Regions from separate parts of the Azotosporobacter soli genome, predicted to be linked through region 4. Evidence: riboswitches for the same ligand, from Rfam matches in the RefSeq annotation. Region 4 holds a riboswitch; each other region holds the start of a gene.
The links. Region 4 has a riboswitch for cobalamin ahead of cobT (nicotinate-nucleotide--dimethylbenzimidazole phosphoribosyltransferase). Riboswitches for the same ligand answer to the same signal wherever they lie in the genome.

Region 1 (4,974 bases), on a different contig from region 4:
ACCGGCGAAGAAAGCGACGCGCTTGACGGGCTTAGCCGGAGTGCGTTTAATTTTGCCGATCCGGTCACGCAGCGGCGTGTCAGCAACCGCAGGCAGGCTGCGATCTTTAGCCAAACCGGCTAAAAAGAGAGGCAGATGGCGGATGAATTTTCCTTCCTTGACCGGTTTTTGTCCGATCGCAGCCAGACGGAGCAAGGTGTGGAAGACGGTACGGTTCGAGAGGACGTTTTCAAATACCAATTTGGCTCCGAGCGGCAGTCCTTTGTCATCGACGTTGCGTGAACGCAGTTCTTCAATCAGGCCAGGAATATCGATCTTACCCGGACAAATTTCAACGCATTTGCGGCAACCAATGCACAGTTCATTTATCTTGTCGAAATCTTCCATAGTGTGCAGGAAGGCAGTCAATATGGCACCGATCCCGCCCGCATAAATGTGACCGTACACATGACCGCCGACCATGGTGTAGATCGGACAAACGTTGAGACAGGAAGCGCAACGGACGCATTGATAAATTTGCTGGAATTTCTTATCGTGTGCAGCATTTAAGCGGCCATTATCAAATAAAATCACATGCAGTTCTTTTTCTTTTTCGACCCACTGACCATCTTCTTTTACCATGTAGGGCGTAGGGCCGGAAACCATTGTCATATAGCTGGTCATTAACTGGCCGGTTGCGTTACGCGGCAGCGTCCGCAGAATCGGAGCCGCGTCGCGAATGTTCGGAATCAGTTTTTCATAACCGATGATGACGACGTGAATCGGCGGAAGGGTCGTTGCCAAGCGCGCATTGCCTTCGTTGGTGACAAGACCGATGGCGCCGTTTTCCGCGATGCCGAAATTGGCGCCGGAAATGCCCATGTCGGCCAAGACAAACTCTTGACGCAGCTGCTGTCTGGCTGCTTGAACCATATAAGCGATATCGGTTGGAATATCGCGATGCATTTCTTTAGAGAAATATTCGGCGATTTGTTCTTTATTCAAATGGATAGCCGGCATAACCATATGGGAAGGACGCTGGCCGGCTAAGGAGAGAATCCATTCGCCAAGGTCGGTTTCCTTTACATGCAAGCCTGCTTCTTCGAGCGAATGATTAAGATGGATTTCTTCGGTGGCCATAGATTTTGATTTTACGATGCGCTTTACGCCGCGCGCCTTGCAAAGGTCGATAAGGTATTGTTTAAGGTCGTCGCCGTTCTTGGCGCGGAAAACTTTGCCGCCGCGCTTAACAACGGAAGCCTCAAATTGATCGGCAACGGCTTCGATGTTGAGAACGGTATTGTGTTTCATGTTTTTAACCTGTTCGCGCAATGCGTCAACGTCAGGCACATTTTCATACGCTTTAGCACGGGCGGTCGGGTAGGCTTCAGCAAAACGACCCAGTGCGCCGCGCAGGACTTTATCATCTAATTTTTCAGCGATTTCATTACGAATGTTGCGATTGTTCGTTTCCATGCTTATTCGACACCTCCGGCGATTTCTTCTTCAATAGCAATGATGACGAAGCGACAAGGGCCATGGCAGCCGATTGTTAATACCCGCTCGATATCGGCGGTACGGCTGGGGCCGGTAATGAAGCTTAAATAACCGCGATCGAAGACATGGGAGAAAAGGTCGAAGGCATCTTGGATTCCTGCAACAACACGATTGGCCGGCAGAAACGCAATGTGTAACGGCGGCAGCATGGAGACAACGCGGCTTTCATAGGCCATGCCGTCCATGCAGACGCTGCCGCTTTCGGCGATGGCGAATTCGACAGTCGAAATGCCGCAGTCAGATTGTTCCGCATGTTCGGCGATTTCAGCGGCGCTGGTGTAGAGCGTGAAGCCTTTTTGTGCAAGATAGGGCAGCAGATTGGCTGCTTGTTGCAAGGGGCTGTCTACAGCGACAATGTTTTTGACATTGGCTGCAGTCAAAATGGATTCGACAACAGCGCTGGCCTCGGCGACCGTTTTGACTCGGTGGACTTCAGCGGAAGCCAATTGGGCCTTCTTTTCAAATTCCGGGAATAAATGAATGCCAAAGGGAACGTTGTTTAAAGCAGTTCTCCAGTTCTCACACACTTTTTTCATTTGTAGTTGTCACTCCCTGCGTTGTTATATCGTATTGGCTTTATTATGACAAAAACCTACAAAATATTCAACAAAAAACGCCAAAAAAATACAAAATAATCCTACAAATCTTTTTTCATCGTCCTACAAAGGGGGCGCGGCGATAAAAATTTGCCGAATGGCAGGAGTTTTTAAAAAGAGCGGGAATATAAATATTTTGTAACTGTATATAGAATATGGGAATAGGTGCTTTATGCTGAAAAGGGAAGTCCGGTGCAAAACCGGCGCGGTCCCGCCACTGTAATGGGGAGCAGATCTAATGAAAGCCACTGGGAAACTGGGAAGGCATAGATTTGTGAAGAACCAGAGTCAGGAGACCTGCCTGTTCCAACACACACCGTTTGACCTACGGATGATGGGCAGGTGGGTGGAATAAATTATCGCTGTTTCATTATAGTCATGATTTATTGTGCCCCCCTTGCTGCAAGGGGGGCTTTTTGTTTGAAAGAAAAATTGCGCTCGGGCATTACAACGGGTACATGTGCGACGGCCGCGGCGCAAGCTGCGATTTTAGCTGTTTTGGCGCAAACGCCGGAAGCTGTTTGTGTCCGGCTGCCACGCGGCGAAGATAAGATCGTGGCGCTTGAATATGCAACGCGAATTACGGAAAACACTGCTACTGCAGGCGTTCGAAAAGATGCCGGTGATGATCCGGATATCACAAATGGAATACTTGTTGTTGCTGATGTTGAGCTGACGCAAGCGGTAGAGATTCGTCTGCTTGGCGGTGAAGGGGTCGGCGTGGTGACGAAACCAGGGTTATCGATTCTAGTCGGTGAAGCGGCTATTAATCCAGTGCCGCGCCGAATGATTGAAGAGGGCGTTCGGAGCATCATCGGGCCAGCGCGTGGCGCGGTCATCCGCATTTCGATTCCCGGCGGCGAAAAGTTGGCGCGACGTACGTTGAATCCAAGTTTAGGCATCGAAGGCGGATTATCGGTCATTGGTACGACTGGAATTGTTGAACCGATGTCAGAAGAAGCGTTCAAAGATTCGTTGACGCCTCAGATTGACGTAGCGTTGGCGCAAGGGTTTGAAAGTTTGGTCTTCGTCCCGGGGAAAATCGGGGAAAATATTGCCGTTGACCAATATGGACTACCCAAGGAAGCTGTTTTGCAGACCAGCAATTTTATCGGCCATATGCTGACGGCAGCTGAAGATAAGGGCGTGAAGAGGGTTCTCCTGTTCGGGCATCCGGGGAAGCTCGTTAAAGTAGCTGGAGGGATTTTTCATACGCATAACCGCATGGCCGATGGTCGGATGGAAATAATAGCCGCTTACGCTGCATTGCAGCAGGCTGGTGTCGAGATAATCGAAGAAATTCTTGCCTGCACGACGACGGAAGCGGCGACCGATATTTTACGTCGACAAGGTTTGAACGAGGCAGTGTATGCGGCGCTTGCCAAACAGGCTAGCAATCGTGCACAGCGCTATGTGTTTGGCGGCTTGGAAATCGGAACGGTCATTGTGAGTATGCAAGGGGAGATATTGGGTATGGATGAGTGTGCAAAAGCGATTGGAGGAACTTTGCAGTGGAACATAAGATAATCGTTGTAGGCATTGGACCAGGGCATCCGGATTATCTGATTCCTCGTGCCGCAGCTGCGATTAGGGAGGCTTCCTATTTGGTCGGCAGCCAACGGGCGCTCGATACTTTTGCGGGGCCTGATGCAACGCTTCGCCGAATCGATGGCGATTTGGACAGCCTCTTTACGGACATCGCAACTGCGTTAAAAAACAGCGACGTTGTGGTGATGGTATCCGGCGATCCGGGGTTTTATAGTTTACAACCTGCACTCAAGGCGCGATTTGGTGCAGAATATGAGCTGAAAGTCATTCCTGGTCTGAGTTCGATCCAAATCGCGTTTGCACATCATGGACTTGTCTGGCAGGATGCGGAGTTACTCAGTGTGCATGGTCGTGAGCTGGCTTTGGAAAAATGGCAGTATCGTTCAGGAAGGAAAGTTGCCTTTCTAACCGACGCGACGATGCATGCGGCGGCGATTGCCGAACATTTGCTTGCGATGCAATGGCCAACAGACGCCGAAGTTTTTCTCGGACGGAACCTTTCTTATGAACACGAAGAGAAAAAATGCTGCATTTTGCAGGAGGCGACAAAGATGGAGGGGTGGCAGCATTGTGTGATGATTGTAATCGGATGATAAGACCAGTTCTTGGCATCAGGGATGAAGAATTTCTGCGCGGCGACATTCCGATGACGAAGCAGGAAATTCGGATTTTGCTGCTAGCCAAGGCGGCGATTCAAAGCGGTGATATCATAATTGATATTGGCGCCGGGACGGGATCTATTTCGGTCGAAGCGGCGCGTCAGAGTGGTGTTGGAGAGGTTTATGCAATTGAAAGAGAAGCGGAAGGCATTGAATTGATTCGGCGCAATCGCGAAAAATTTTCCGTTGCAAACCTTCGGGAGATCGAAGGGGCCGCACCGGGGGCGATGACAGATTTGCCGGAGGCAGACGTGATTTTCATCGGCGGCAGCGGCGGCAATTTGCCTGCGATACTCAAACGGGCTGACGAATTGTTAAAACCGGGAGGGCGTTTAGTGCTCAGTGCAGTCACATTAGAAACAGTTGCAATGGGAACAGCCTTTTTCCGCGAACAAAGCTCGCGTTACCAAAGCGAAGCCTTTTCGGTCCAGGTAACACGTTTGAAACCAATCAAAACGATTCATATGTTTCAAGCGCTTAACCCGATTTATATTATGACTGGGATAAAAAACAGCTAATTGGTGGAGGAAGAGAAGATGCATGTATTTTTTGTCGGAGCGGGTCCTGGAGACCCTAATTTGATTACGGTAAAAGGGCAGAATTTGTTGCGTGAAGCGGACCTGATTGTATATGCA
Region 2 (4,974 bases), on a different contig from region 4:
CCACCGACCATCCACATCAGCGCGCCATGAACCCGGTCGCTGAAAAAGACCAACAGCGAGGAAATCCCTGCATTCAGGAAAGCCGAAACGGCAACGCCGGCCAAAATGATCCGTGTCGGCTTAATGCTCCCCTTCCAGGCCAGCAAATAAATCAGCCCCGCTGCCGCCAACGCGCCAAGGAAGGCGACCGGCGTCACCAGATATTCTTGGTGAGGAAACAAGACCAAGATGATCACGCCAGCTAAACCAGCTCCCGATGAAACGCCGATAATATGAGGATCAGCCAACGGATTTCGCATAACGCCTTGCAGCAAAGCTCCGGCCAGCGAAAGATGAATACCGACTAAAATAGCGACTAACGCACGCGGCAATCGTATATTCCAGATAATTTGACTTTGATTGCCTGTCACTCCGTGGGAAAAAAGCGCATTGATAATTTCAGAATGACTAACGACAACTGCACCTTTGCTCAAACTGGCCACAAAGCCGCCTATGGCTATTACGACGAACAATCCGATCAGTAAAATCCGCCACTTCCGCCGCTCTTTATCGGGCATTTCCATATACCTCCGGATAGACCTCTTTTGCAAGATATTTTACCGCCTCCGGAAACTGTAGGCCCGGATTCAATTGAAACAATTCAGATGGCAAAAAGACAATCCTCCCATCTTTTACAGCCCGCAGCGAAGACCACGCCGGATTATCACTGACATCCTGACGCATCCGCTTTTCAATATCAGCCGTATTGCTTCCCATCGTCACTACCAAAACCAAATCAGGATCGCTCGCAACTAATTTTTCCAAACTGTATGGAGTCATATCACCGCCGGTTTCAATCGGCGATGAACCCGAGGCAATATTGCGCAGTTTCAATAGCGCTGCAATATTACCCGCAACGCTGTTCTCAAGCTCTACCGTAACACTCTTAGCCGTCGCATGCAAAATCACGATTTTTTTGCCCTGTTCCGGCAATTTATTCTGCACAGTTTTAAGCTGTTCTTCCATCGCACCGACCACAGCTTCGGCCTGAGTTTCACTGCCGGCAATTCTGCCGAGCAGAGCAATTTGACGTTTCAAATCATCATAAGTTTTAATCTTCAGCAGCAAAACCGGAATATGACTCCCTTCAAACAGGGGAACGAGCTTTTCGTGAATCCCCTGAAAACCAATGACAAGATCCGGTTTCAAGCCGAGTATCTGCTCCGTATTTACATTGTAGACATAGCCGATCTCCGGCAAATTTTCCGTGCCGGAAATCGGCGGCGCATTCCGAGAATTCGGCTTGCCAACCGCTTGTCCACCGGCAGCATACAACGTCTCCAACAAAGAGGTTGATAAAACAACAATGCGTTGCGGCCTTTGCTTCAGTTCAACCTGTCGCCCGCTGTCATCCGCGATGACAGCAAACGCATTCTTGTTTTCCGCCTGCTTTGCGCCACCGCACCCACCTACACCGATGACTACGAATAAAACGAGTAACAATGCCGTTTTTTTCATCCATATACTCATTTCACATTTTTCTCCCATCCACTTGAAATGGCAAAGGCCGGATATACTATCCGGCAACAAATGCAGGTCACTTATTCATTCAGCCTCGGTCAACGCATCACGTGCGTGTTGTATATACAGATTGCGAACCGCAACTCTTTCGCCCAAGCCTGTTTTCTCAAATTCAACCTCGAATCCTGCCGTACGCAGCTGATTCAACCAAGACTCCGCTTGCGCTCCGAGCATGTCCCTCAGCACATGGTCGCCGCAGACCAGCAGCAATGGCAACAGTTTCACCTTGCAAACACGTCGCTGCAACAAGAGTTTGATCGCATCGTCCAAGTTGGGATGACAATTCTCTTCTAATGCTCCAACGACCACTTGTTCACTACCCTTATCAAATTCTTGCTGGAGCCTCTCATATGCCGGATTTTCACGGTTGGGCGAGCCATGCCCCATCAAAAGTAATGCCTGCCCCTGCGCCAAATTCTCGATCTGCTCTTGCAGCGCGGCTACGAGTGCCGTATAATCTTCCGGTCTTTCCAATAATGGCCGACCGATTCGCAATGTCGCAAACATCCCCTTGCACCGTTCGAGGACCGCAATAACCTTATCTGAAAATTCTTGTCCTGCAGTAACATGCGTCACCTGGACTAAAACCTCTTGATAACCGTCTTGCTGCAATTGTTTTAATACTTCTTCCAGGCTCGGCGCTTCAATTCCTTCTGACGCAAGGCGTCGTCTGACAAATTGCGACGTAAAAACGCGGTAATGATCATATTGCGGAAAGGATTGACGCATATCTCTTTCAATACTTTCAATGCAGGTTTTTCGCGCAGAAGCAAGCGTAGTGCCAAAACTGACTACGACCATCGCTTTCGTCTGGCGTATCATGCGCCTCACTTCCTTCCGCCAATTATTATCTAGCCCAACGGATGTTTTTTCGCCAAAATTGTTGACAAGTAGTTGACTGATGTTTCATCCACTTCGTTCAAATCATAACTGATGACTTCATCCGGCAAACCGCATTTACTGACCATAACCGCGTTATCGCTGAAACCGTACTTTTTTAAGCCCGCTCTGATCTGCTTAAAATTTTTATACACCTTCATCAATACGACATTATCGGCAGTTTCCAAAATTTTGTCGAGTTCCTGCTCTTGCATTGTAGCCGGCACGATGCACATGACGTCATTGCCTTCCGCCAAAGGTAAACCCAATCGGCTTCCCATCGCGCAAAACGCAGGCACGCCAGGAATCGTTTCGATTGCAAAGCCGCAGTCTTTTAACAAACGATAAACATACATATACGTGCTAAAAAACATCGGGTCGCCCAGCGTCAGAAATACAACTTTCTTGCCTGCCTGCAATTGTTCGAGAATTGCGTTCTTATTATCTTCCCAAGCCAACGCTAATCGTTCGCTATCGTTAATCATCGGAAAGACAAGTTTTAACACTTCCACATCTTTTTTTAAATAGGGGCGTGCGATCGACAATGCCGTACTATCCTCTTTTTTCTCCGTTTTCGGCGCAATAATCACATCTGCCTCTTTAATGACTTCGACCGCTTTTAGCGTCAATAGTTGCGGATCTCCTGGGCCAACGCCCACACCATAAAATATACCAGCCATACTTGCCACCAATCCTTTCCTGCGTTTGCAAATGAAAAATCCCAACACAAGCGTGTTGGGAAATCGTACACAAAATGCCTGTACGAAATCCCCTCCCTATCGCTCGTAGGTAATAACGGTGATTGTCGTATAGGCAGTTCTCCTGGCTTTGGCTCATCGTTTCCCCAGCCCTTCCCAAAACCAAACGGCTTCAGTGGTACAACCTGGGTTCACTCCCCATTACAGTGGCGGGACCGCGCCGGAATCACACCGGTCTTCCCTATTAAGCCCCGTAGGGCACCTACACCTTATGCACTTATTTGTTATTGTACGTCATCGCAGCGTCCTTGTAAAGGCATGCCCCATCGTTTCTCCTCCAAAGATTACGTCGCTTTAGCAGATGCACACCTTTTCACCATTTTTGCACAATATCCTTGCTTGACAGATTTTACTTTCTCCCCATGTAAACCACATCTCGGACTTCGTTCACTTAAAAAGGAAAACAGACGGCAATGCCGTCTGTTTTCCTCAGACTGTAGACAAATCTCCACTCCCGCTAATGATATGATAAAATCATTAGCGGGAGTGATTTTATGTACGAGAAAAAAGATCGAAGTCAACAAAGCCAAATTGAATTCTTCTGCTTAGAAGATTTAGTACCGAAAGATCATATATTACGAGACATTGAACGAGCCATCGATTTTCGCTTCATCTACGACGAAGTCGACGGTTTATATAGCGACTCCGAACGAGGCAAACCAGGAATTGATCCGGTGAGTCTGTTTAAGATCGTACTGATTCAATACCTGTTCGGCATTCGTAGCATGCGTCAAACCATGAAAGAAATTGAAGTAAATATGGCTTACCGCTGGTTTATCGGATACGGCCTTACCGAAAAAGTCCCGCACTTTTCAACCTTCGGCAAGAATTATACCCGGCGTTTTCAAGGAAGCGATGTGTTTGAGCGGATCTTTATGCGCATCCTGTACGAAGCAGTAAACTGCGGTTTCATTGATGCAAGTTCCGTATTCATTGACGGAACCCATATCAAAGCACGAGCCAACAAAAAGAAAAGCGCAAAAGTGTTTGTGCCGATTCCGGCCAAGCAATATCAAGATGAACTGAATGCGGAAATTCAAGCCGATCGCGAAAACCATGGCAAGAAACGGTTAAAAGATAAAGACGACGATGAAAATCCGCCGCAAGGTAAAACCATCACGCAAAGTACGACGGATCCGGAAAGCGGCTTGTTTCATAAAGGCGAGCATGAAAAATGCTTTGCCTACGTAACCAACACGGCTTGTGACCGGCATAACTTCATATTAGGATACGAAGTCGCAGCGGGCAATGTTAATGACAGTCGATTGTTTGATGAACTGTATGAACGAGTCGTCAGTTATTTCCCTGAAACCGAAACCGTTGCCGTCGATGCGGGCTACAAAACGCCCTGGATTATGAAACAAATTATCGACAGTGGCCGAATTCCTGTCGTTCCCTACAAGCGTCCTATGACAAAAGAAGGGTTCTTCAAGAAATATGAATACGTATATGATGAATATTATGAATGCATGATTTGCCCTGGCAACCAGGCGCTTGGCTACAGTACGACGAATCGTGAAGGATATCAAGAATATAAAAGCGATGCAAAACAATGCAAAGTGTGTCCGCATTTAGAGCAATGCACGCAGAGCAAAGCGCATCAAAAGCAAGTCCAAAGGCATGTATGGGAATCCTATCTGGAACTTGCTGATGAGTATCGGCACATGCCGATATATCGCGATATTTACAAATTGCGCTCGCAAACAATTGAGCGTGTCTTTGCAGATGCAAAAGAAAAGCATGCAATGCGCTATACGCAACTGCGTGGCCTGCAGAA
Region 3 (4,974 bases), on a different contig from region 4:
ATTGCCGGAAATCAAATCATAGACAAACGACATCTGAATGAACGGACGCGCCGCTTCCACGCTCTGTCGCAGCCGTTCCTCTTCCTCCTGGCGCGAACGATCGATGCCGATCTTATCCATGACAACTCCCAGCGCCTTCAGCAATTCTTCCGGGCGCACCGGCTTCAATAAGTAGTCAATCGCACCTACCGTAAGAGCCTGCTTGGCATAGCTGAACTCGTCGAACGCGGTTAGCATCAAAATATTAACGCCCGGCAACAAAGCGCGAATGCCTTTTGCCGCTTCCAAGCCGTTCATCTCCGGCATACGGATATCCATTAAAACAATATCCGGTTTGCTTTCGGCCGCCAGGCGTATCGCATTGGCGCCGTCGCCGGCTTCTCCGACCACTCTGATTTGCGGGCACTGCTTTTCTATGATGAAGCGAAGGGCCTGTCGCTCCAGCTGTTCGTCATCGACAATCAGTATCGTATACACGCTCTTCACCCCTCCTTTTTATTCCGTCTGATACGGCAGGCGAATGCCAATCGTCGTTCCGCTACCGAGACAACTTTGCATCGTGATGCCGTATTGACCGCCAAAATAATGTTTGATTCGTTTATGTACATTCAAGATGCCAAGGCCCGTCGTCTGCCCCTGGCTCTTCTGCCGTTTTTCTTCGCGAAAAATCGCGGCAATCTTGCCTTCCTCTACGCCGACGCCGGTGTCGCTAATTTCCAGGTAGACGTCCGTCTCACGCAAATGGCCGCTGATTTTAATCGCGCCGCCTTCGATCCGCCCCTCGAGTCCATGAATGATCGCATTCTCCACCAACGGCTGCAATGTCAACGCCGGCAGCCTGGCCGTCCAAATTTCCGGTTCCACCTGGATCGAAGAGTGGATCCGTTCGCCAAAGCGGACTTTTTGGATCGTCAGATAGTCCTGTACTGATTTCAGCTCTTCCTCCACGGTCCGCAAACGATCCATGTCGCGCAGGTTATTGCGCAACAGATCCGATAAGGCATACGCCACTTCCTGCGTCTGCGTCGCGCCTTCGAGCATCGCCAAGCGGGCGATCGTGTTCAGCGTGTTAAAGAGAAAATGCGGATTGACCTGTGACTGTAGCGCCTTCAGTTCCGTCGCCTTCAGCAGCGTTTCCAGTTCCGCCTTGGCCTGCAATTCCTTCATCAGTTTTTTCTGTACGATGTTGGCCACACCGATCTCTACTATATAATTGGCCATGATATAAATCAGATCGGCCGCCGCCTTGATATTCGTCTCCTGTACTTCCCTGACCCGGTCGAACAGTTCGCTCAGCACCGCTTCGTCCAGTTCCAGGTCGCTGACGCGTTTGCACATTTCCGTTTTGACGTCTTCTCCCTCTTCGCGGTACAGGACAACCTGTCCGGCCAGGAACGCGCCGATATACTGATCCTGCACGATGATCGGCGCCGCCAGATCCGTCAAGCCGGAATGGCAACGATAGACTATGGGTTTTCGCAGGTCGATGGAACGGCGTCCGCCGCTGTCATCGCAGCCGGAACAACGCGCCATCCCTTTCGGCGTTGAACGGATGTACTGACAAAGTTGCGTGAAATTGCTCGTCCGTGTGATCGGCGTTCCTTCCGGATCGACAATGACCGCGGCCAGGCCCGTGGTTTCAGAAAACTTATCCTGAATCTCCTGCAGTACATCGGTATTGACAATGTCTCCTAGCGCAAACTGGCTGATTTCTCGCACCGAAAATCACTCCCTCGCGTGTGCTATTCTTGCAACAATGTAAGAATATTTTGCTCTGCACTGAGGGAGTATTAGCCAATCGTCTGACAAATCCCTGCATTTCGCAATATCTTCTTATACTACGACAATTTTCTCTTGAACTTCGACTTCCGTCCGGTTTCCCGGTATTTCAAGCGGCGTCAGTTCGGAAAAGCGAGCCATATGATGCATGGTATATAGCATCGTTTTCATGATTGATACCATCAATACTGCGCCCGTTCCTTCGCCCAGCCCCATATTGGCGCGGATGAAGACGCTGTCGGACACGATGTTTCCCATTAAAAGAGCGTAAGCCATGCCCGGTTCTTTTGACATGTGCGACGGAATCGCATGCTTTTCGATTTCCGGCGCAATGCGTGAAGCACATGCATACGCGACAGCCGTGATGAAGCCGTCGATGACAAAAGGCGTCCGTAGCTTCGCACACTCGAGCATGCCCGCACAAATCGCAACCAAATCAAAGCCGCCAAGACAACGTAAGACCTCCTGCGGCGTTTGCAGTTTTTCTTTATGCAGCGCAACGCCTTTGGCAACGATCTGGCGTTTGTGTTTTAGCAGTTCCGTCCGTTCAACGCCTGCGCCGTAACCGACGACGAACTCCGGCAGAATGCCGGTCAGACCATGCATGACTGCAGCCGATGTCGTCGTGTTGCCGATCCCCATTTCACCAAATGAAAGCATATTGTAACCGCGCTCTTGCACCAGCTCGCGCACCAGATTCTGACTCGCCTGCCAAGCCTGATCGAACTCGCTATGGCTCATTGCTTCTTCTTTGATAAAATTCTTCGTTCCCAGCGCCACTTTCCGCTGAAAGCCGCTAAACGGTTCCGTCGAATTGATGCCCACATCCGCAACGCCATAATCAATCCGGTTACTTTGGCAAAAACAGCTGATCGTCGCTCTGCCTGCCACCATGTTCTGCGCCTGTAAATATGTGACTTCCTGCGGCGTTTGAGCAACGCCCTCTTCCACGACGCCGTTGTCGGCGGCAAAGACCAAGTGGTATGGTTTCAACTCCGGCTTGATCTCACCCCAGGACATGACGATCTTCTTCAAATGTTCTTCCAGCAGACCTAAGCTGTTTACCGGCTTGGCCGCTCCATCGATCCACTCCTTGACCCGCGTTTCAAAATCCATCTTCGCTTCCTCCTTTGTTTTTTCCAAAACAAAAACCACCCAGCCCAAAAGGCTAGGCGGCTATATAGCGACCCCATCCTTCCGGCATTACCCCTTGCGCGGGGGTAGATGACAGCCAATACAGGCAGGTCTCCTGGCTTTCAGTTCATTGCGTTCCTGCGCCTTCCCGGTTTCCCAGTGGCATATTACAGGAGCAGCTCCCCGATTACAGTGGCGCGACCGCGTCGTTTTAGGATGCAAGGCATCCTTCCGAACTTCCCTATTCTCCTCCCTTTTACAGGAGGCACCTGTTTGGTGGCATATTCTCTTTTGCTTTAACAAATTCGCCCTTCTCAAAGCCATTCCTGCCTGCCGCTAACGCTCGACAAGATAATCAACGATCTGGTAAGAAAAATCCTATGCATCCTCTTTCAGATGCTGCGTGTCATTCGAGAGCACCAATTGCAGCAAACCCTCGCTATATTCCAGGATGTTCACCGCCGTCGTATCCTGTTTCAACGACCAGACTTGATCAATCGGCAGGCCAAGCGCTGCGCAAAGCAAGGTGCGCAGCGGGCCGCCATGCGAAACGATCGCGATCGTTTCGCCCGGATGCGCGGCAATGCACGCGTTGAGTCCTTTCAGCGCGCGAAGTTGCACCAGTGGAAAGCTTTCGCCCTGCGGCGCATAGCCTATGCTTGGTCGCGCATACATCGCCGTAAGCCAGGCCGGCCAACCGGCCATGATCTCTTCATAAGTAAGACCTTCCCAGAGGCCAAAGTTCAGTTCACGAAACGCCGCGCACGTCATGACGGTAAGACCATGCGGCAAAGCAATCGCCGCTGCGGTCTGAACGGCGCGCGTCAAATCACTGCTGTACACCGCCCGAAGCGGAAGCGAGGCCAAACGTTTTCCCACCTGCTTTGCCTGCATTTGTCCCGTTTCATTCAAAGGAATATCGCTATGCCCCTGGTAGCGTTTCGTCCGATTCCAATCGGTCTGACCATGCCGCACCAGAATGACTTTTGTTGACGCACCCATACCTTACACCCTTTCTTACTTAACGCAAAACACGAGCAGTACTGCCAGTTGCGCCACTTCATTGACCGCACCGTAGACATCGCCGGTCAATCCGTCCAGCCGCGCATTGACATAGCGGCCGACAATGACAGCGGCTATGCAGGCTGCGGCTCCACCGCCCAGCGCCCTGACGCCGAACGGAGCCAGGAGAAGCGCCGCCAGCACTGCGGCAATCAGCAACGCATGCCGGTCATGATGCTGAAAAAACATCTTGCCCAAACCTTCGGGCCTGGCGTAAGGAAACGAAGTGACCGCCACCACAAGGCCCATTTTCCCGCCGATCGCCATAGCAAAACAAGCAAACGGCAGCAGCGCCGGATCGATATCGAGATAAAAAGAATACTTCGTTAAAATCAGCAGTGCGAAGGCCATCGCGCCAAACGCGCCCACCCGGCTGTCCTTCATAATCTCAAGCATCCGCTCCTTGGGGCGACCGGAAAAGATGCCGTCCGCCGTATCCATAAAGCCGTCGCAATGCAGTCCTCCGGTAATGATGATCTCCGCGACAATCAATGTAACCGCCAGCACATGCGCGGGCGCTCCCGCATAGTGCTGCAGCAGATAAGCGCCGCCACCCAGCAGCAAGCCGATGATCGCACCGATAAACGGCAGCATCTTGACGCTGCGGCCAAAACTTTCCAGCGACCATTCCGTCTGGCTGACGACCGGAATGCGCGTAAAAAATTGAAAGCCCGTTATAAAATCAGTCCATAGCGTTCCCAGCACGATTCCTCCTTCCGGCACAACCCGATTCCTATGCTATGAGATAGTTCTCCTCACTGCCGGTCTATTCCTTCCCCTTGACAAGATACTTCCTTCTTTCGATAATATGCTCTTATACGCAATTCGGATAGCGATTCATTGTTCTCTTGTGAAAGCATATTGCCAAGCGCGCCAAATTCACTTGCCGCATATCTTCGATAATGCTAGTGTCAAAGTATATACGCACATGCGGACAGGAAGGAGTTCACTTTATGAAGCCAAACGTTTTTGAATATTTTATGACCCCGATCAGTTTGC
Region 4 (4,974 bases):
CGCCCGCCCTTACAGTAATTTTTCTAACGCATCGGCCATCGCCGCCGGTTCGGTCGTCGGTTCAAATCGCTTCACTACATTGCCCTCGCGATCGATCACAAACTTGGTGAAATTCCATTTGATCGAATCGCCGACCAGCAGTTCGGGAAATTTTTCTGCCAAAAAGCCCTGCAGCATTTTTCCGTTTGGATGATTCATATCAAAGCCGCCAAATGCAATGCTGCTGCTCAGGTAGTTAAAGAGCGGCTGTGCAGACTCGCCTCTTACGTCGCCTTTGGCGAAGAGAGGGAACGATACGCCGTAATTCAACTGGCAGAAATTTTTCACTTCCTGATCGCTGCCGGGTTCCTGTTCGGCAAATTGATTCGAGGGAAAGCCGAGGATCTCGACGCCCTGCTCTTTATATTGCTGGTACAGTTTTTCCAAACCTTCATACTGCGGCGTGAAGCCGCATTTGCTGGCCGTATTGACAATGACCAGCACCTTGCCCTTGTATTCCTGCAAGGAAACTTCCTTGCCCTCAATCGTTTTTACTTTAAAATCATATACGTTCATTTTGCGCCTCCAACGTTTTATTTTTATCTTGTGTACAATTTAATCTTATGACATTAATTCTTTTTTGTCAATAATAATTATTAAATAATAGGACGATAAGTTTTCTGTAAACTTATCGTCCTATTATTTAACTGCTCTTTTTCCCGCTCATGCTAAAGAGCGAATACGGATGCTCCGTACCATTTTCCAGCTTCTTTTTGCCGTGATAAAACGTCTTCGCTTTCACCTCAGAAAAGCCGACCTTTTCCAGAACCGCTTTGAGCCCTGTCTGCTGAAAGCCGTGATAGCCGGAAAAATTTTCTTCCTGCCGATGAAAGCTTCCGTCGTCTTCATCCAAGTCGACAATGCAAAGGCTGCCGCCAAAACGGAGCAAGCGCGCCAGCGTAGTGAGCGTTTTCAGAAGATCGCTTGCATGGTGCAGCGCCATCGACGTATAAATAAGATCGAAGCCTTCGCCCGGCGCTTCGATGCTTTCGATTGCCGCGCAGCAGGCCCGGATGTTTCCTTGTTTGCGCTGCGCAATCTTTTCCTGCAGCTTTGCAATCATCGCTGCCGACGGATCGACGCACCAGATCTCAGCCAGCGAATCCGCCAGTTCAAAACTGATCAAGCCGGTTCCTGCGCCGAATTCGAGCGCTTTCAGTTCGCCCTGCAAGCTGACGCTACGGCGGATTTCCCCGGCAATGACCGCCGCCCGTTCCAGTCGTTGCGGCGTGTCCCAGTTTGCCGCCTCTTTGTTGAAATCCATGTTCATCCCGCCTTTCTTCCCTTACCTGATTCCGCACAGCGCCGTCCGGCTCCTGCTTTTGCAAAATACGTTTATCGTCAAAAACCCGCAGCAGGCGGATCAAATCCTTTTGCTGCGGGTTTTCCCTTGGTTTTTTAGCTATTTTCCTTAACGGCCAGGTTTTGCTTCAGCGCGCCGGGGCCGTCTTCGGCAACGGCGACCTGCGCATCGCCGAACGTTTTCATATCGTTTAACATATGCAGCGACGCATCGAGTAGCGCCATGCCCAGCGCAGCGCCGCAGCCGCCCTGAAAGCGCAGGTCAAGTTTCAGATACGCCGGCAGACCGAGCTGCATCAGCGCTTCGCCGTGCGCGCCGTGCGGCGAAAGATGAGACGCCATCAAATACGCTTTGCTTTGCGGCGCCAGTTTGAGCGCGAGCAGCGCGGCGGCCGCGGTGACGAGATCGTCGATGATGACGACGGAACGGCTGGCGGCGGCGCCGATGATCACGCCGACCAAAGCGGCAATCTGTCCGCCAGCGTGTTCATAAAGCAACGTAAGCGCATCCGACGTTTCACTCTTGCTGTGGGCAATGACCTCTTCTGCCGTTCTGTAGTCTTTCGTCAGCGCGCCAAGACCGATGATGCGTTGCCCGTTATCCGCCAGACTTTCGGCCAGATCGATCCCGGCGTGAAGCGCCGCGATGGTCTCTTGCGACGCAAGGCTTTGCTCCTTCGCTGCCGCGACGATAAGCTCCGCCCCGGCATGCTGCGCAAAACGGCGCGCAATCACCACATCTTCCTCTACGCTATCCGCTTCGCAGAGCAGCACTACGCTTTTTTTCAGATTTCGCGGCCTTGGCTGAGCGGTCACGCCTGCCAATTGCAGTGCGATATGTTCAAAGTGATGCAGACTGGCCAGCGGTTTCGTCAGATTGTCCAGGCGCAGTTGGCACGCCTGCATCGCCGCTTCATCCAGCGCTTCGATTTGCGCGATCCGTTCCGCCAAAGAACGCTTGCTTCTTTGCGTTTCGTTTTCCTCCGGCAGGGAGCTTAACGGCGCTTTTTCCAATAACGAAACCGACAGTTTGATCATATCCATGACGATCGACGCGCCGATCGCTTCGCCGAGCCTCACGCCCATATCGACGCAGGCATCGAGACCCAAATGGCGCAGTGCGATGCGATGCGCCGGCTCGCCCGAAAGGTGCGAGGCAAACATGTACTCTTTCGCGAGCGGATGTATGGCCTGTGCAATCAGCGCAGCCGCCGTGGTATTGAGTCCGTCGAGCACGACGGCGCACCGGTTGGCCGCGCAGCCCAGCACGACGCCGGCCAGCGCGCCGATTTCAAAACCGCCTACTTTAGCCAAGACATCGAGTCCGTCCGTCGGATCGGGGTTGTTCACCATCAGCGCACGCCGAACCAGTTCCATTTTCACCTGCAGACGGCTGTCGGAAATGCCGGTGCCCCGTCCGGTAACGATTTCCGGCGCAAGCGCGAGAAAAGCCGCCACAATCGTCGCACTGCACGTTGTATTGCCGATCCCCATTTCTCCGAGGCTGAAGCAGCGGTAGCCTTTTGCCGCCTGTTCATTGACGAGCGCAATTCCGCTTTCCAGAGCCTGAACGGCCTGCTCTTTCGTCATCGCCGCTCCTTCACTGAAATCCTGCGTACCGTACGCTATTTTTCGCTGCAAAAGGCCCGGCACATGGGATAAGTCGCCGGCCACACCCATGTCCATTACGACCATGTCGGCGCCGCAAAAATTAGCGAATGCATTTGCGCTGGCCCCTTTTGACACCAGATAATTTTCCGTCATCCCCATTGTCGTCTCAATCGGATACGCGCTGATGCCGCGCTTTGCGACGCCATGATCGGCCGACGCGATCACCATGCAGTTTTTCGGCGCTTGGGGTGCAGCGCTTCCTGTTACTGCGGCGTATTGTTCGAGCATCGCACCTAAACGTCCTAAACGCTCCGGCGCACGAATTGCTTGCGCCAGTTTTTCTCGGACGCATTCTTTTATCGCCTCATCCGGTGCAACGATTCTCGCCAATGCTTCTTCTAATATTTTCATAACGCAACCTCCAAAATCATCAATAAGAATAGTGCTATTCGTCAGGCGCAGTCGAAAAAAAGAAAAGACTTTTTTGGACGTCATGCCAAAAAAGCCTTCTTATTCCACGAAGGGTAAATAAACAAACAAGGCAGGTCTCCTGGCTCCCGCTTCATCGCCGTCTTGCGCCTTCCCCTTTCGAGTGGCATTGCAAGGGCTCTTGCGGTACAGTGGTGGGCCCGCGCCTACGCATGACAACTGTCTCTGCTCAGACTTCCCTATTCTCCGCCCGAAGGCGGCACCTTGACCGTATACTCTATTTATTTATCGTTATTGTAGCAAGATGTCCAGCATACGTCAACTGTTTACCTACATCATCCTTTTTCTGCACGCAAGACTCAGCTCAGAACCGCACGCTTCACTGCCCCTGCCCAATGTTCCGGAACGATTCATGCACCTTTGCAAACGCAGCAAGAATTTCCGGGTCGAAGTGTTCCGGTTTCGTCCGCCCGTCGCCGTCTAAAATGATCTGCAGCGCTTCTTCATGCGAAAAGCCTTTCTTGTACGGACGCACACTGATCAATGCGTCATAGATGTCCGCCAACGCCATCAAACGCGCGCCGAAAGGGATTTCTTTCCCTTTAAGGCCATGCGGATAACCGCTGCCATCCCATTTTTCATGATGAAATTCCGCGATCTCTCCGACCAAGCCGAGAAAGGAGTTGTGCCCGATCGCCTGTTCCGCGCGCCGGATGATCAATCCGCCCACCAAAGTATGCTTTTTCATTTCTTCGAATTCTTCGGCCGTCAGAGGGCCCGGTTTTTGCAGGATCGCATCCGGCACGGCAATCTTACCGATGTCATGCAGCACCGCTGACTGGCAAAGCAGCTGCTTGCGCTCGACCGACATCTTCGCTTCTTCATTATCAAGCACGGTCAGCAAAACGCTGACATATTCCTGCGTGCGCTGCGTGTGCGCGCCGGTTTCCGTATCCCGAAACTCGCCGAGCACCGCCATACAACCAATGATCGCTCTCTTCGTCGCTTCCAGTTCACCGGTTCGCAAGGCAACCAGCTCTTCCAGCGAATCGTGATAACGTTTCAATTCCAGATGATTGCGAACGCGCGCCTTGACCATCGCCAGATTATAAGGTTTTATGATGTAGTCTACCGCGCCAAGGCTCAGCCCCTTCGCCTCATCCGCTTCGTCGGTGAGCGAGGTCAGAAAGATGATCGGAATATGGCGGAAGTCCTTATTTTTCTTCAAACGCTGGCAGACTTCGTAGCCGCTGAGTCCGGGCATGACGATATCGAGCAGAATCAAATCCGGCTGTGCCTCACCCACTGCCAGCAGTGCCGTTTCTCCATCCAACGCGACGCTGATCTCATAGTCATCCCCCAGCGCCTCGACCAAAATATCGACGTTCACTTCCGAGTCTTCCACAATCAAGATTTGCGACCGTTTTCTCATTTCCATTTCAATCCCCCGCTTCCCCCGTGCAATCCGCCAACAATTCGCTCGCGCGGCGTAAATGGCGCAGCGCTTCCGCAAAGCGATAATGCTCCGCTTCTTCGCCGAGTTCTTCGATTTCGCGCTGCGCCGACTGCGGCCAGCGCTTTGCCTTTAGCTTT

Region 1: linked by a shared signal. The riboswitch ahead of cbiD (cobalt-precorrin-5B (C(1))-methyltransferase CbiD) and the one ahead of cobT (nicotinate-nucleotide--dimethylbenzimidazole phosphoribosyltransferase) in region 4 are both predicted to bind cobalamin.
Region 2: linked by a shared signal. The riboswitch ahead of cobI (precorrin-2 C(20)-methyltransferase) and the one ahead of cobT (nicotinate-nucleotide--dimethylbenzimidazole phosphoribosyltransferase) in region 4 are both predicted to bind cobalamin.
Region 3: linked by a shared signal. The riboswitch ahead of QTL79_RS13405 (nicotinate-nucleotide--dimethylbenzimidazole phosphoribosyltransferase) and the one ahead of cobT (nicotinate-nucleotide--dimethylbenzimidazole phosphoribosyltransferase) in region 4 are both predicted to bind cobalamin.

What each region holds. Positions count from the first base shown of each region.
Region 1 covers NZ_JAUAOA010000005.1:172,551-177,524, reverse strand. Annotated here, with positions in the region: gene ldhH (L-lactate dehydrogenase (quinone) large subunit LdhH) at 1-1,455, opposite strand, end outside; gene QTL79_RS07340 (LutC/YkgG family protein) at 1,458-2,072, opposite strand; cobalamin riboswitch at 2,279-2,451, shown strand; gene cbiD (cobalt-precorrin-5B (C(1))-methyltransferase CbiD) at 2,553-3,659, shown strand; gene cbiE (precorrin-6y C5,15-methyltransferase (decarboxylating) subunit CbiE) at 3,644-4,273, shown strand; gene cbiT (precorrin-6Y C5,15-methyltransferase (decarboxylating) subunit CbiT) at 4,270-4,857, shown strand; gene cobM (precorrin-4 C(11)-methyltransferase) at 4,876-4,974, shown strand, end outside.
Region 2 covers NZ_JAUAOA010000009.1:98,515-103,488, forward strand. Annotated here, with positions in the region: gene QTL79_RS10315 (FecCD family ABC transporter permease) at 1-557, opposite strand, end outside; gene QTL79_RS10320 (ABC transporter substrate-binding protein) at 547-1,509, opposite strand; gene QTL79_RS10325 (sirohydrochlorin cobaltochelatase) at 1,585-2,382, opposite strand; gene cobI (precorrin-2 C(20)-methyltransferase) at 2,412-3,119, opposite strand; cobalamin riboswitch at 3,235-3,418, opposite strand; gene QTL79_RS10335 (IS1182 family transposase) at 3,692-4,974, shown strand, end outside.
Region 3 covers NZ_JAUAOA010000017.1:34,906-39,879, forward strand. Annotated here, with positions in the region: gene QTL79_RS13395 (response regulator transcription factor) at 1-477, opposite strand, end outside; gene QTL79_RS13400 (sensor histidine kinase) at 496-1,719, opposite strand; gene QTL79_RS13405 (nicotinate-nucleotide--dimethylbenzimidazole phosphoribosyltransferase) at 1,834-2,895, opposite strand; cobalamin riboswitch at 3,002-3,201, opposite strand; gene QTL79_RS13410 (histidine phosphatase family protein) at 3,292-3,915, opposite strand; gene cobS (adenosylcobinamide-GDP ribazoletransferase) at 3,931-4,680, opposite strand; gene QTL79_RS13420 (iron-containing alcohol dehydrogenase) at 4,929-4,974, shown strand, end outside.
Region 4 covers NZ_JAUAOA010000027.1:30,590-35,563, reverse strand. Annotated here, with positions in the region: gene QTL79_RS16485 (glutathione peroxidase) at 10-555, opposite strand; gene QTL79_RS16480 (class I SAM-dependent methyltransferase) at 683-1,303, opposite strand; gene cobT (nicotinate-nucleotide--dimethylbenzimidazole phosphoribosyltransferase) at 1,438-3,363, opposite strand; cobalamin riboswitch at 3,476-3,663, opposite strand; gene QTL79_RS16470 (HD-GYP domain-containing protein) at 3,761-4,819, opposite strand; gene QTL79_RS16465 (response regulator) at 4,821-4,974, opposite strand, start outside.